DNA from 3 places in the Paraburkholderia sp. SOS3 genome. Region 3 is predicted to be linked to each of the others. Evidence: predicted binding sites of a transcription regulator. Region 3 holds the regulator's gene; each other region holds the start of a gene.
What was found. Region 3 encodes LexA, which represses DNA repair genes until DNA is damaged. Its sites were predicted from a motif close to ACTGTATNNNNATACAGT; they were not measured.
Positions count from the first base shown of each region.

Region 1: the regulator LexA is predicted to act here: its motif matches at 1,638-1,655, upstream of BTO02_RS15590 (PA0069 family radical SAM protein).
Region 2: the regulator LexA is predicted to act here: its motif matches at 3,312-3,329, upstream of BTO02_RS15410 (ATP-dependent helicase).

Region 1 is NZ_CP018811.1:3,484,162-3,488,953, reverse strand. It holds gene BTO02_RS15600 (D-amino acid dehydrogenase) at 1-899, opposite strand, end outside; gene BTO02_RS15595 (Lrp/AsnC ligand binding domain-containing protein) at 1,067-1,555, shown strand; gene BTO02_RS15590 (PA0069 family radical SAM protein) at 1,770-2,894, shown strand; gene BTO02_RS15585 (NINE protein) at 2,937-3,404, opposite strand; gene rpsP (30S ribosomal protein S16) at 3,775-4,029, shown strand; gene rimM (ribosome maturation factor RimM) at 4,152-4,792, shown strand, end outside.
Region 2 is NZ_CP018811.1:3,445,898-3,450,689, forward strand. It holds gene BTO02_RS15405 (DUF4088 family protein) at 191-970, shown strand; gene BTO02_RS15410 (ATP-dependent helicase) at 1,042-3,219, opposite strand; gene BTO02_RS15415 (hypothetical protein) at 3,375-3,635, opposite strand; gene BTO02_RS15420 (hypothetical protein) at 3,691-4,224, opposite strand; gene BTO02_RS15425 (RNA-binding S4 domain-containing protein) at 4,556-4,774, shown strand.
Region 3 is NZ_CP018811.1:2,883,528-2,888,319, forward strand. It holds gene BTO02_RS12875 (sulfate ABC transporter substrate-binding protein) at 1-740, opposite strand, end outside; gene lexA (transcriptional repressor LexA) at 1,106-1,756, shown strand; gene BTO02_RS34780 (hypothetical protein) at 1,858-2,208, shown strand; gene BTO02_RS12890 (DUF2939 domain-containing protein) at 2,460-3,137, shown strand; gene BTO02_RS12895 (universal stress protein) at 3,165-3,629, opposite strand; gene nodI (nodulation factor ABC transporter ATP-binding protein NodI) at 4,031-4,792, shown strand, end outside.

The DNA.
Region 1 (4,792 bases), 600 kb from region 3:
GCCGCGGCATCGACGACGGGCGCGGTGATCGAATAGCCCTTCAGCGGATAGACAGGAAGCTTGATCAGATTGGCGAGGAACTGCGTCGAGTAAGAGCCTAGCGCGACGACGAACGCGTCGGCATGCACGGTTTGCGTGCCGCATTTCACGCCGCCGATGCGGCCGCCGTCCATCAGCAGCGCGTCGATCGGCGTGTTGAAACGAAAGCGCACGCCGATCTGTTCGGCGAGCGCGGCAAGGCGCGTGGTGAACAACTGGCAGTCGCCCGTTTCGTCGCCGGGCAGGCGCAGGCCGCCGGTCAGCTTGTGCGCGGTGGCGGCGAGCGCCGGCTCGGCGCGCGCGAGATCGGACGGCATCAGCAGTTCGTACGGGACGTTCGCTTCTTCGAGCACCGCGACGTCCTTGGCCGCGCCGTCGAGCTGTTGTTGCGTGCGGAACAGTTGCAGTGTGCCGCCGGTGCGGCCTTCGTAGCGGATGCCCGTCTCGGCGCGCAGCGCCTGCAGGCAATCGCGGCTGTATTCGGCGAGGCGCACCATGCGCGACTTGTTGAGCGCATAGCGCTCGGACGTGCAGTTGCGCAGCATCTGCCACATCCATTGCAGCTGGAATGGCGTGCCGTCCAGACGGATGGCGAGCGGCGCGTGCTTCTGGAACATCCACTTGACGGCTTTCATCGGCACACCGGGCGCGGCCCACGGCGACGCATAGCCGGGCGAGATCTGCCCCGCATTGGCAAAGCTCGTTTCGAGCGCCGGGCCCGCTTCGCGATCGATCACCGTGACCTCGTGGCCCGCGCGGGCAAGATAATAAGCACTCGTCACGCCGACGACGCCGCTGCCTAAGACGACTACACGCATTGCTCGACTCCCAGTAGTTTTCGAGGCACGCCGCGTCTTCATGCTGTGTGTCGATTCGCTGATTCGCCCGAAATTCAGGCTGACAGCGGAATAACAAGGTGACACGCGGAGTGTCCAGTGTTAACCGCTATACTATTAACGTCGATGCAGGTTTTGTTATCGTATTTTTTCGAATTTCAGTAATAAACAGACGTCAAGAGACCTTAGCGATGAGAACGCAGCGTCAGCCGGTCCGCGCGCTCGACAAGATCGATCGCAAGATTCTGAAAGTGTTGCAGCTTGACGGCCGCATCGCGATGAAGGATCTGGCCGAACAGGTGGGGCTGTCGGTCACGCCATGCATCGAGCGCGTCAAGCGCATGGAGCGCGACGGCGTGATCACCGGGTATTTCGCGCGGGTCAATCCTGCGGAACTCGGCGCGGCGCTGCTCGTATTCGTCGAAATCACGCTCGATCACAAAAGCGGCAACATGTTCGATCAGTTCCGGCGCGAGGTGCAGAAGATTCCGGAAGTGCTCGAATGCCACCTCGTGTCGGGCGACTTCGACTATCTGATCAAGGCGCGCATCGGCGAAATGGCCGACTACCGGAAGCTGCTCGGCGACATTCTGCTGCAACTGCCCGGCGCGGTGCAGTCGAAAAGCTATGTGGTGATGGAGGAGATCAAGGAGACGCTGACGATTGCCGTGGGCGATTGATCGATTGATCGGCTCAGCCGGGCCCCTTGCTTGCCGGTTCGATTGGCGGTGCGTGTGTGGTTGCTCGACAAACAGCGTAAACACTGTATATTTATACAGGTATTCGCGCGCTATTTGACGTACACCTGTGAACAACGCCGACCCCGATTCTTATCCTTCGCACGCCGCTGCTGGCGCTTCGTCTGAGGTCTCTTCGTCCGATGCTTCGGGCGATCTGTCGTATGAATATCCGGTTGCGCCGCCGGTGCCGCGCAAGGGCCGCGGCGCAGTGACGAATCTGCAAGGCCGCTACGAAGTGGATCAGCGCGAAGCCGTCGACGACGGCTGGACCGCGTATGCCGAGCGAAGAGAGGAGGACGAAGCTCCGGCGCTGCGCACTCACGTGTTCGACGAATACGCGAAGACCATCCTCACACGTAACGCGTCGCCCGATATCCCGTTCAGCGTGTCGCTCAATCCGTATCGCGGCTGCGAGCACGGCTGCATCTATTGTTTCGCACGTCCGACGCACGCGTATCTCGGGTTGTCACCGGGGCTCGATTTCGAAAGCCGGATCTACGCGAAGGTCAATGCGCCGGAACTGCTCGCGCGCGAGCTTTCGAAGAAGAACTATGTGCCGGAACCGATCGCGCTCGGCGTCAATACCGACGCGTGGCAACCGGTCGAGCGCGATCTGCGGTTGACGCGGCGCGTCATCGAGGTGCTGCACGAGCGTCATCATCCGTTTGCGGCCATCACGAAGTCGTCGCTGATCGAGCGCGAACTCGATCTGCTCGCGCCGATGGCCGAGCGCGGCCAGGTGATGGCCGCAATCACGATCACGACGCTCGATGCCGATATCGCGCGCACGCTTGAACCGCGCGCAGCAACCCCTTCGCGGCGTCTGCGCACGATTCGCACGCTCGTCGACGCCGGCGTGCCGGTCGGCGTGAGCATCGCGCCGATCATTCCGTTCGTCACCGAACCCGATATGGAACGCGTGCTCGAAGCGTGCGCCGAAGCGGGCGCAACGAGCGCGAGCTATATCGTGTTGCGTTTGCCCTGGGAAGTCGCGCCGCTCTTCAAGGACTGGCTCGCCGCGCATTTCCCGGACCGCGCGGATCGCGTGATGAGCCGTGTGCGCGATATGCGCGGCGGCAAGGACTACGATTCGTCGTTTGCGCACCGGATGAAAGGCGAGGGGCTGTGGGCCGATTTGCTGAAGCAGCGTTTTGCGAACGCGACGCGGCGCTTGGGGCTGAATGCGCGGCAGCACGGCATTCTCGATATGTCGCAGTTTCGCCGGGTCGAGCCGCCGCCGCGGCCGGCGGGCGATGACGGACAACTCGATCTGTTCTAGGCGAGGGCGGGTGGGGCGGCTAAGGCGGCTAAGGCGCGGCGACTATTGCGAAATCGACTTCGCGGCGTCGACCTGCGATTCGAAGTAGGTCTGAAACGTTATTGCGAGGCCTGTCATCAGCAGGAACGCACCGACCAGCAGCGAAAAGATCACGACGAAGACGACCGTCCAGCCGGACTCGCTGTCGCGCCCGGTGTGCGCATTGAACTGCGCATCCCATTTCTCGTCGGGGCGCAGTCCGTAGACGATCGCCGCCAGAAACGCGGCAAGCAGCGAGATCGCGCCCGGCACGACGAGCACCCAGCCGGGTATCGATGCACGTTCGGTCGCCATCAGCAGCAGGACGCCCGGTATGCCGATCAGCGTGCCGATAATGTGGGCCCAGCCGAACAGGTCGCGCGCGCCGTACAGATAGAAACGGTGCGCGCCGAGCGAGCCGAAGAAAAACGCGAGCGCGGCGGTCAGGGTTTTGGAACGAAAACGCGCGGGATGCGAAGCAGCAGTCGACATGAAAGTAAGCGGCAAGGTGACGGGCGGCGCGGCCCGAGAACGGATCAGCAAGCGCGTGGAGCGCCGACGCGCATTCTACGCCGCGCGCCTCGTGCCGGTCAGGTGGCGTGGTGACGCGGCCCGAACCGGCAGCAGGCCCCGACGTCGTAGGCTTGCGCACCGTGGGCCTCGCCATGAGACCGTCGGCAGACCTTCGACGTGCCCGCTGGGCGGCCGCGCAGGCGTCCCTCTGCCGATCGCGTTGTTATTCCGCACCGGCCAATCGCGCGGCGTGCTCGGTTTGTGCCGGTAAGTGTTTGTTATGGCTTTGCTTTCCGGCTATAATCGCGTGTTTCAGTAGTTCCGAACCCGGTTTTCAAGGACTTTAAGTATGGTCATCATCCGCTTGGCTCGTGGCGGCTCGAAGAAGCGCCCGTTCTACAACATCGTCGCTACCGACTCGCGTAACCGCCGTGACGGCCGTTTCATCGAGCGCATCGGTTTCTACAACCCGGTCGCAACGAAGGGCGAAGCACTGCGCATCGCGCAAGACCGCCTGACCCACTGGCAAAGCGTGGGCGCGCAACTGTCGGAAACGGTGCAGCGTCTCGTGAAGGAAGCGCAAAAGGCGCAACCGGCTGCTTGATGTGGCCGCAGTAAATGTGGCGGCAGTAGTGAGCATCGGCCGTCGGCCACGCACCGTGTGTGGGCTGTCCGATGCTTCGGTTTCAAGGGTGTCGAGACCGGTGTCGATAAGGAGGCCGGCTGATGTCCGCGCGTGATTCAGACAGTCCGGGTCGCGCGAAAGCGTCATCAGGCGCGTCGTTTGGGGTGTTTGCCCGCAAGCCTGGTAAGCCGGGCGCGGCGACAGGTGTGAAAAGCGCCGCGGCTGCCGGGCCCGCTGAACATCAGCAGGTCATGCAGACTGAAACGGCCGAAAGCTGGCCGGACGACGCGATCGAAGTCGGCGCCATCGTCGACGCGTACGGTCTCAAAGGCTGGGTCAAGCTCGCTGCGCACGCGGGCGGCGGGCAGGGCGGCGACGCGCTGCTGAACGCGAAACGCTGGTGGCTGCTGAAAGTGCCGCAACAAGGCCAGCTGCAAGGTAAAACACCGGGCAAAACGCCGGGCCAAATCCCAGGCCATGCGCGAGTGCAAGACCGCAAGTCGGCGCCGGTCGGGCAGTCGAAAGTGCACGGCGACAGCATTGTCGCGCAGCTGGGCGGCCTCGCGGATCGCGACGAAGCGCTGCTGCTGCGTGGCTATCGCGTCTATGTGCGCCGCAGCGATTTTCCGGCGCTCGAAGCCGACGAGTACTACTGGGTGGATCTGCTCGGTCTCGACGTCGTCAACGAGGCGGGTGTCGAGCTGGGCAAGGTGGCCGACATGATCGACAACGGCGCGCAGTC
Region 2 (4,792 bases), 560 kb from region 3:
TCAAGTTTCAATTCCAGCCGCCGATAAACAGTCGAGGTCCACCAGCCTGGCATGCTTCCGCAAGCGCCCGGCAGCCCGGCCTCGACCGTGTCGCGCATCGTTCAATCGCGCAGTTTTACGGTTTCACACCGTGGCCAGAAGCCGCTCTCGCGCATGCGATGCCGCGCCGGATCACCAAACGGGATATGACATGGGGCAAATCACCCTTTCATTGAAGGACGAGACTGTCGCCTCGTTGCGCAAGGATTTCGACGCGTTCGTACGCGTCTCGCTGAAACTCGACGCGCAGTTCGCGACGCCGTCGTTCGAGGATTTTTTGCGTGCGAAGCTGCTCGACAGCATGGTGCCGCTGACCGAGCACGCCGTGCAGCGAATGCTGCAAGGCGGCCAATACGCATGGGCCAAACGTACGCTGGACAAAGAATTCCCTGACGTTGTCGCGATTCTGATGCGACAGGCGACGGACTTCGGCTTTGCGTTCGCCTCCCGCTCCGAATGGACGCCCGAAGAGCTCGCGAAGCAATGCCGCGAATGGGCGACGGCGATCGTCAACGAGGCGCAATGCAGCCCCAATCTCGTCGATCCGCTCGCCGCGCAGATCAAGTCGGCGGCCCAGGACATTCAGACCGTTGAAGAATCGATGCAGACGCCCGCGTGGCGGCTCGCGGAATCGCTGCGCCAGCGCGTGTACGAAGCAAAGGTCGCCTGCGAGACGAGCTTTGGCAGCACCGCGCGCGAAAAGCTCGGCGAGCTGCGCGGCCTGTTGCGCCTCGGCATTACGCACGGCTCGTTTCAGAAGCAGGAAGCGCAGCAGATCATGGAATACCTGCGGCTGCTGAAGCCGGAGATTTTCGTCGAAGAGCCATACGACGTGTTCACGCGGCTCGCCGCGTGGCTGCGCAACTTCTTTATGCCGGCACCGCGGCCTCAGTCGCCGCAACAGCAACAGCAGCAGCGGCAGCCGCGCTAAAGTGGAGCACGCTCCGGTCCTCGCCCGCAGCCACTTGCGCGATCACACCGGGGCGCCTGCTCGAGACCCGCTCATTCCCACATCTTCCTGAGCTTCGCGGCAATTTCCACTTTGGCTTGCGCGGCAGCCGCCAGCCCTGCCGCGGTCGGCGCAGCGGGCACCGCCACGGGCGGCCACGCGTAGGCGTCGAACAGCGGCAGCAGGTCCACCGGAATAAACCGCGTACGCGATGCCCATACGTGCCGGTCGCCCAGATGGGTCTGGTTGTGCACGTAGAAGCGCTGCGGCACGACGATATGCAGATCTTCCTTCGCGCGCGTCATTGCGACATACAGCAGACGCCGCTCCTCGTCGATCTCTTCGTCGCTGCCGGTGGCGAGGTCCGACGGAATGCAGCCGTCGACGCCGTTGAGCACGAATACATTGCGCCATTCCTGGCCTTTGGCGGAGTGAATGGTCGACAGGATCAGGTAGTCCTCGTCGAGCAGCGGCACGCCGGACTCGCCGCTCGTCGCATCGGGCGGATCGAGCGTCAGTTCGGTCAGAAACCGTTCGCGCGACGCATAGGTGCCGGCGATGCTTTCCATTTGCAGCAGGTCCGCGTGACGCACGATCGCGTCTTCGTGATTGCGCTCGAGGTGCGGCTCGTACCAGCGGCGGATCAACTCGAATTCGGCGGGCCACACCGACTTGCGTTCGTTCAGCGTCGACATCAGTGCGACGAACGATGGCCAGTCTTCCTGCGCGCGCGGCGGCGGCACGAAGCTGGCGAGTGTTTGAGCCGTGGCGGTGCGCGCCGCTACAGGGGCCGAGTTGCCCACCGCAGAGTTGCCAGCCGCCGAGACGCCGGCCGGCGGGGCCCCAACCGCCACGTCCAGCACCCGCGCCGCCGTTGCCGGCCCCACGCCCGGCAGCAACTGAACGACGCGAAAACCCGCCACCCGGTCGCGCGGATTCTCCGCCCAGCGCAGCACCGCGAGCACGTCCTTCACGTGTATCGAGTCGAGAAACTTGAGTCCGCCGAACTTGACGAACGGAATGTTGCGCCGGGTCAGCTCGACCTCGAGCGCGGCGCTATGGTGCGCGGCGCGAAACAGCACCGCCTGCGACTTCAGCCTGACGCCGGCTTCGCGCGCGGCCAGCACCTGTTCGACGACATAACGCGCCTGCGCGGCATCGTCGGCGACCGTCACGAGGCGCGGCCGCTGCGCCGATGCCTTGTCGGTCCACAAGTTCTTCGTAAAGCGCTCCGACGCGAGGCCGATGACCGCATTGGACGCCGTGAGAATGGGCTGCGTTGAACGGTAGTTGCGCTCGAGCGTGACCTGCTTTGCCGGCGGGTCGAAGTGCGCCGGGAAATCGAGGATGTTGCGCACGGTCGCGCCGCGAAACGAATAGATCGACTGCGCGTCGTCACCGACGACGGTCAGCCCGCGGCCATCGGGCTTCAGCGCGAGCAGGATCGACGCCTGCAACCGGTTGGTGTCCTGATATTCGTCGACGAGCACATGGTCGAAGCGGCTCGACAGATCGGCCGCGATCGACGGCTCGGCCGCCATATGCGACCAGTAGAGCAGCAGATCGTCGTAGTCGAGCACGCCTTGCTTCTGTTTCGCGTCGACGTACGCGGCAAACAGCACGCGCAAATCGGCTTCCCATTCGCGGCACCACGGAAAAGTGCTGTTCAGCACGTCGCCGAGCGATGCACCCGTATTGACGACGCGCGAATAGATCGCAAAGCAGGTCGACTTCGACGGGAACCGGCGCTCCTTTCCCGAAAAGCCCAGTTCGTGGCGCACGAGGTTCATCAGGTCGGCCGAGTCTTCGCGATCGTTGATCGTGAAGGTCGGCGCGAGGCCGATCAGATCCGCGTATTCGCGCAGCAAACGCGCGCCGACGCTGTGGAATGTGCCCGACCACGTCAAACCCTGGGCGAGCGCCGCGCGCGCGCCGAGCGCGTCGCCGGCGATGCGCGTGACGCGGTGCGTCATCTCGAGGGCGGCGCGGCGCGAAAACGTCAACAGCAGAATGCGGCGCGGGTCCGCGCCCTTGACGACCAGATACGCGACGCGGTGCGCAAGCGTGCTGGTCTTGCCGGAGCCCGCGCCCGCGATAACGAGCAGCGCGCCGGGCGCGCGCGTGGCGTCGTCGGCGCCGTATTCGACGGCGGCGCGCTGTTCGTCATTGAGTCTGGCGAGCCAGGCGTCGGCGCCCGATGCGCCGGCACACGACGCACAAGCGCCGGGCATATCGACGCTGGAGGCGGCAAAGACGGATTCGGACGTGGAAGCGGCGGGGGAAGGCACGGCGTGCGAACGGAAACGAAGTCAGGGCGACGCATACTGTATATCCATACAATGTACGGCGACAAGCGCCCTTTTTTCGGCACGCACGCCGCCGCCTGTCACTCCTGCTTCTTCGCGTCCTTCACGCGCGCATCCGCCGCGGCCTTATCGGCATCCGACTGCGCGTCGGCCTTTTCCCTGTCTGCCTTCGCCTGGGCCACCGCAGCCTTCCTGTTGGCCTTCGCCTGTTCCTTCGCGGCCTTATTATCGGCGTGCGTCACCGGCTCGGCGGCCGGATCGTGCGACGTTTGCGCAAAGGCGAACGTCGACACGCTGCCCACGATCAATGCGGCAAGCAACCGGTTGGTCGATCGAGTCATCTGCTATCCCTCCTTCAGTCAAGGTGATCGGTAAGCGCGGCTAGCGCGCGTTCAGTCAGTGTTTGGTCTCGTCGTCAGGCACCTGCGTGCCGTTGCCCGATTGCGAATCGATCTTCAGCTGGTTGGCGGCGGCCTGCCGGTCCGCCGCGCGATTGATCTTCGCGTTCTTCAGCTGTTCCTTGTACTGCGCCTTCGACGCCTTCTTCGCGTCGTGATACTCGGCATTGGCGCGCGCGTCGGCGTCGCGCTTCTGCACGAGCGGATCGGGCGACGTCGGGGCGGTCAGCGTCTGCCGCGGCGGTACGCCGGCCGGCGCCGGCGCGGGCATTTGCACGCCCTGCGCGGCGGGCGCCGTGGCGGGCGCATTCGGCGGCGTGCCCGACGGCATCGTGGCCGGCGCGCTTTGCTGCGCGATCTGGGCCGCTTGGGGGGCCGGCCCTTGCGGCGTCGCAGGCACCTGATAAACCCGGTTCGGCTGACTCACCTCGGTAACGCGCGGGCTACCCTGGTTCGAGGTCTGCGCGACGGCACCGGTCGTGGCCAGCGCGGCAATGGCGCTGCCGATCAGCAGCGAACGAAGCTCGGTCATGGCGATCCTCTCTGAAAGTTGTCGGCCGGGCGCAGCGCCTCGGCGCATACCCGGCACTTGTTCGACCCGATGCAAAATGCAGCAGGCTCTTCTACCGACAGCATTTTTCTGAGTGAAGTTCTTGATCAACCGCCGCTTTTACTAACGGTTTCATTTTCTGACAACTGCATAACATCCGGTCGCAGGCGAAGTCTTCGAGTCCCGGAACAAATCCGCGCGCCGCTCACGCCGCAGGGCGACGCCCCGCACGCTTTCGCTTATGATGCGAATCCTTTCCGCTTCATCGCGCGTCGTCCCGCCACGAGATGCGTGGTCCTTTTCCGCAACTGCCATGCCCAACCTCGATTTCACGCTGACCGGCGATTACGTCGAACTGCACAATCTGCTGAAGCTCACGGGTCTCGCGGACAGCGGCGGATCCGCCAAGGTGCTCGTCGCATCGGGTGCGGTGAAGGTGGACGACCAGGTCGAACTGCGCAAAACGTGCAAGATCCGCGCGGGCCAGGTCGTGCTGCTCGGCGATACGCGCATCGCGGTCCACGAAGCGTGAGCGCCGCGATCGCTTGCG
Region 3 (4,792 bases):
ATCTCGAACTTGTCCGGTCCGAACTCCTTGATCGACAGGAACGCCTCGTTCTCCCATGCGATCAGCACGTCGCCGATACCGCGTTGCACGAAGCTCGTCGTCGCGCCGCGCGCGCCGGAATCGAGCACGCCCGCGTTCCTGTAGAGCTTCGACACGAACGCCTTCGCCGTCTGCTCGCTGCCGCCGGGCTGATGCAGCGCATACGCCCATGCAGCCAGATAGTTCCAGCGTGCGCCGCCCGACGTCTTCGGGTTCGGCGTCACGATCGCGATGCCCGGCTTCACCAGATCGTCCCAGTCCTTGATGTGTTTCGGGTTGCCCTTGCGCACGAGAAATACGATCGTCGACGTGTACGGCGAGGCGTTATCGGGCAAGCGCTTCTGCCAGTCTTTATCGACGAGACCCTTGTTCGCGAGCGCGTCGATGTCGTAGGCGAGCGCGAGCGTCACGACGTCGGCCTGCAACCCGTCGAGCACCGAGCGCGCCTGTGCACCCGAGCCGCCATGCGACTGCCTGAAGGTGATCGACTCGCCGGTCTGCGCCTTCCATTGCTTGCCGAATGCCGCATTGATGTCCTGGTACAGTTCGCGCGTCGGGTCGTACGACACATTGAGCAACGTCGTATCAGCATGCGCCTGTGCGGCCAGTCCGAGCACCGCAGCCGCACCGATGGCCAGAGAAGCGAAGAATTGCTTCGCGCGCACCGTCGAGCGCCATGTCGTCTCCCGCCGTGCCGCCATGTTTGGCGTCGACGTTTTCTTGCGCTCAGACGCGCTTTCTGCGAACCCCGTAGTGCGATCGTTCATTGATGTTTTCTCCGCTCGCCGCTGTTTCCCGATCCCGCGAATTGCTTACTCCGCCGGGCCTCATATCGATTTGAGGCCAGTCTATCCGCGGCGCTTCATCATTAAAAATAATGTTTCTTCATTTTTTAATACGCAAAAGTGGTAACGCCGGCCCGACACGGCGTTCGGACGGAAATTCCGAAGTGAAGAAAGATAGGGCTTGTCGACGAGGGGATCGGGAGCCGAACTTAAAGTAAAGCTTGAAAAGCGCCGGATACTGTATAAAAATACAGTCACCTGTTCATCCATACAGTGGCGCCATGACCAAACTCACCGCACGACAGCAGCAGGTTTTCGATCTGATCCGCCGCGCGATCGAGCGCACGGGCTTTCCGCCCACGCGCGCCGAGATCGCGGCCGAATTGGGCTTCAGTTCGGCCAACTCGGCGGAAGAGCATCTGCGGGCGCTCGCTCGCAAAGGCGTGATCGAACTCGCGGCCGGCGCGTCGCGCGGCATCCGGCTGCTGGCCGGACAAGACGACGCGCCTCATCAGTTCACGCTGCCGCATGCGGCGCTCATGCAGCTGTCGCTGCCGCTCGTCGGCCGCGTCGCAGCCGGCAGCCCGATCCTCGCGCAGGAGCACATCGCGCAGCACTATGCGTGCGACCCGGCGCTGTTCTCGAGCAAGCCCGATTACCTGTTGAAAGTGCGCGGCCTGTCGATGCGCGACGCGGGCATTCTCGACGGCGATCTGCTCGCGGTGCAAAAGCGCAGCGAAGCAAAAGACGGCCAGATCATCATTGCGCGCCTTGGCGACGACGTCACGGTCAAGCGCTTGAAGCGACGGCCGAACGGCATCGAACTGATCGCCGAAAACCCCGATTACGAAAACATCTTCGTCGAGGCCGGCAGCGCGGATTTCGCGCTCGAAGGCATCGCGGTCGGCCTGATCCGGCCAGGTGAATTCTGATTTCCCGCTGATTTAGCGCCGAGTGTTAGCGGATTTCCGTTCAGTTTCGGCTCGGTTTCAGCTCAGTTTCGCTCAGTTTCAGATACCGTCTGGAGAGATTCATGGAACGCCTTGCCCGCTTGCTGCCCTTCCGTCAGTTCGGCCGTCTGCGCCACCTGCGCAACCTCGTGCCATGCGCCGTGCTCGATGCGATGCATGTGCCGCGTACCGGCTCGCTGTTCGATTTCGAAGAGCATGAGCGGTCGATGGTCGAAGCCGACGCGTCGTTGCCGTCGTCGCTCCCCGCGTTTGCACGCGTCTCGCTGAACGCCGCGCTCAACGCCGAGCCCGCACGCCGCGCGCCGGTGCGCGTCTATCACGGGCCGTCGCGGCTCATCATGGTCGGCACCGTCGATGCCGTGTGCAGCATGATCGACCGCTGCATCGCCGAGGAGCACGCGCAAGCGGCGTGAGCGCGCCCGTTCATCGCGAACGTGCATATCGCGAAGGTGCATGTCTCGGCGCATGTCGCCAACGCGCATGTCGCCAACGCGCATGTCGAGAACGGCCGAGGCGCGATGAAGTACATAAGATTGCGGGATCGTTTCAGCGAGAATGGGGTCCACGGTAAACCACCCCATTCACCATGAAAGGAACGTTCCGCACGATGATGGTTCGCACAAGCTGCGCGCAACGCGCGATAAATGACCGCATCGGTGGCCACATGAATCACAAGATGACCGGCAGCGTCAGGCGGTCCGTGCTGGTCACGGTCGTTGTCATCGTTGTGCTGATCGCGCTGGCCTTCGCGTATGCATCGCCGTATATCGCACTCAACCGCCTGAAACGCGCAGCCGACGCGCGCGATGCGGCAACAGTCAACGAATACGTCGATTTCCCGGCGCTTCGCGAGAGTCTCAAGGAACAGCTCGGGGGCTTGCTAAGACGCAGAATCGGCGCGGAAAGTCACGGCAATCCGCTCGCCGCGCTGGGCGCCATGATCGGTGTCGCGTTGATCGGGCCGCTCGTCGACGCGTATGCGACGCCGGACGGCGTCGCCGCGCTGCTCAACGGAATGCCGCCACGCGGCGAACCGGGCGAGCGCCCGCCTGCGCCGCCGGACGCGTCGGCTTCGTCGTCCGATTCGTCGTCTGATTCGTCGTCAAACGGTGGCAACCCCGCTGCTGCGCGCTCTGCTCCACCCGTATCACCGGCACCGACAGCATCGGCCGCGAACGGCTCGAAGCCGCCTCAGCCTCCGCAAACCACAGCCGGATATCGCGGCGTCAACGAGTTCGTCGTCACGTATCGGCACGGTGTCGGCGACACGCGCTATGCCGCGATTTTCCATCGCGAAGGGCTTTTCACGTGGAAGCTTGCGGCAGTCGATCTCGGCGAGTAGGCAGCGCCGGTTCTGCCGGCTAGAGCCTCATGCCGCGGCCGACTGCTCCTCGCCTGGCGACGAACACGCAACGAGAATGCTGCACGACACGCGATCGAGTAGCGGCGTGTTGCCCGCGCCCATCCACCATCGCGAGAGTCCATGCCGGCAGCGATGGCCGACGACGACAAGATCGACCTTCAGCTCTTCCGCAAGCGCCGCGATTTCATCGATCGGATGACCGAACGCAAAGTGCCCTTGCGCCCTGACGCCACGCTCGGTCAGCCAGTCGACGCCTTCTTGCAGGATGTCGCGCGCCGTCTTTTCGAAACTGCCGCACGCCACGTCGGTCAGCAGGCCCGCGCTTTGCGCGATGCTCGAGCGCATGTCGACGACCGACAGCAGATGAGTCTCCGCTTTCAGATCCAATGCCAGATCCGCACCGCAGCGCAGTGCCTTGCGGCCTTCGCGCGAACCGTCGTAGCACAGCAGAATTTTCTGGTAGCTGGCCATTGTCGTTTCTCCCTTCCGCGCCAATCGCGGACGTCGAGTCAATCATGGTGCGCCGCAATTGCGCTTGCAAGGGCTGGAAAACGCTAAGTGCGCGCAAGCACGTTCGATGCCGCATGCGGCACCGCACGAAAGCCCGTCGCAGCCTTGCGGTGACCGCCCCGCGCCCGAAGACGTGGCCTAGAATAGGCGACGCTTCGAAGCGGCCAGCTCGTGAACGACTGCTTCGTTTTTATTCGACATCCCGTCGCGCCTGCTGTTCGTGTCGCCTCGCCGCTAGCTGTCGTTCGTCGTTCGTCGTCCGCTGTTCTGTTGCGCTGTCTCGCAGTCTCGCCGTCGCCCGTAGCGATCGCGAGTCATTGCGATCTTTGTCCAATCAACTATCGTCATCGAACGCTCCGCTTATGTCCGACGCCGCGATCGAATTCCATCGAGTCGAAAAACGTTACGGCGGCAGAAAGGTCATCGACGGCCTGTCGTTCGATGTGCGGGTCGGCGAATGTTTCGGTCTGCTAGGTCCGAACGGCGCCGGCAAGACCACGACGCTGCGCATGCTGCTCGGCATTGCCGCGCCCGATGCCGGCGCGATCCGTCTGTGCGGCGAACCGATTCCCGCGCGTGCGCGCATCGCCCGCGCGCGCATCGGCGTGGTTCCGCAATTCGACAATCTCGATCCGGACTTTACCGTTCGCGAGAATCTGCTCGTGTTCGGCCGCTACTTCGGCCTTAGCGCCAGGGCAATACGCGAGCGCGTGCCCTCGCTGCTCGAATTCGCGCGGCTCGAACACAAGGCCGATTCGCGTGTCGCCGAACTGTCGGGCGGTATGAAACGCCGGCTCACGCTCGCGCGCGCGCTCGTCAACGATCCCGATGTGCTCGTCATGGACGAGCCGACCACAGGTCTCGATCCGCAGGCGCGCCATCTGATCTGGGAACGGCTGCGCTCGCTGCTGTCGCGCGGCAAGACGATTCTTCTGACGACGCACTTTATGGAAGAAGCCGAACGCCTGTGCGACCGGCTTTGTGTGATCGAAGAAGGCCGCAAGATCGCCGAGGGCGAACCGAAGGCGCTGATCGCATCGGAGATCGGCTGCGATGTGATCGAAGTCTACGGCCCCGATCCGCTGGTGCTGCGCGATGCGCTCGCGCCGTTCGCCACGCGTATC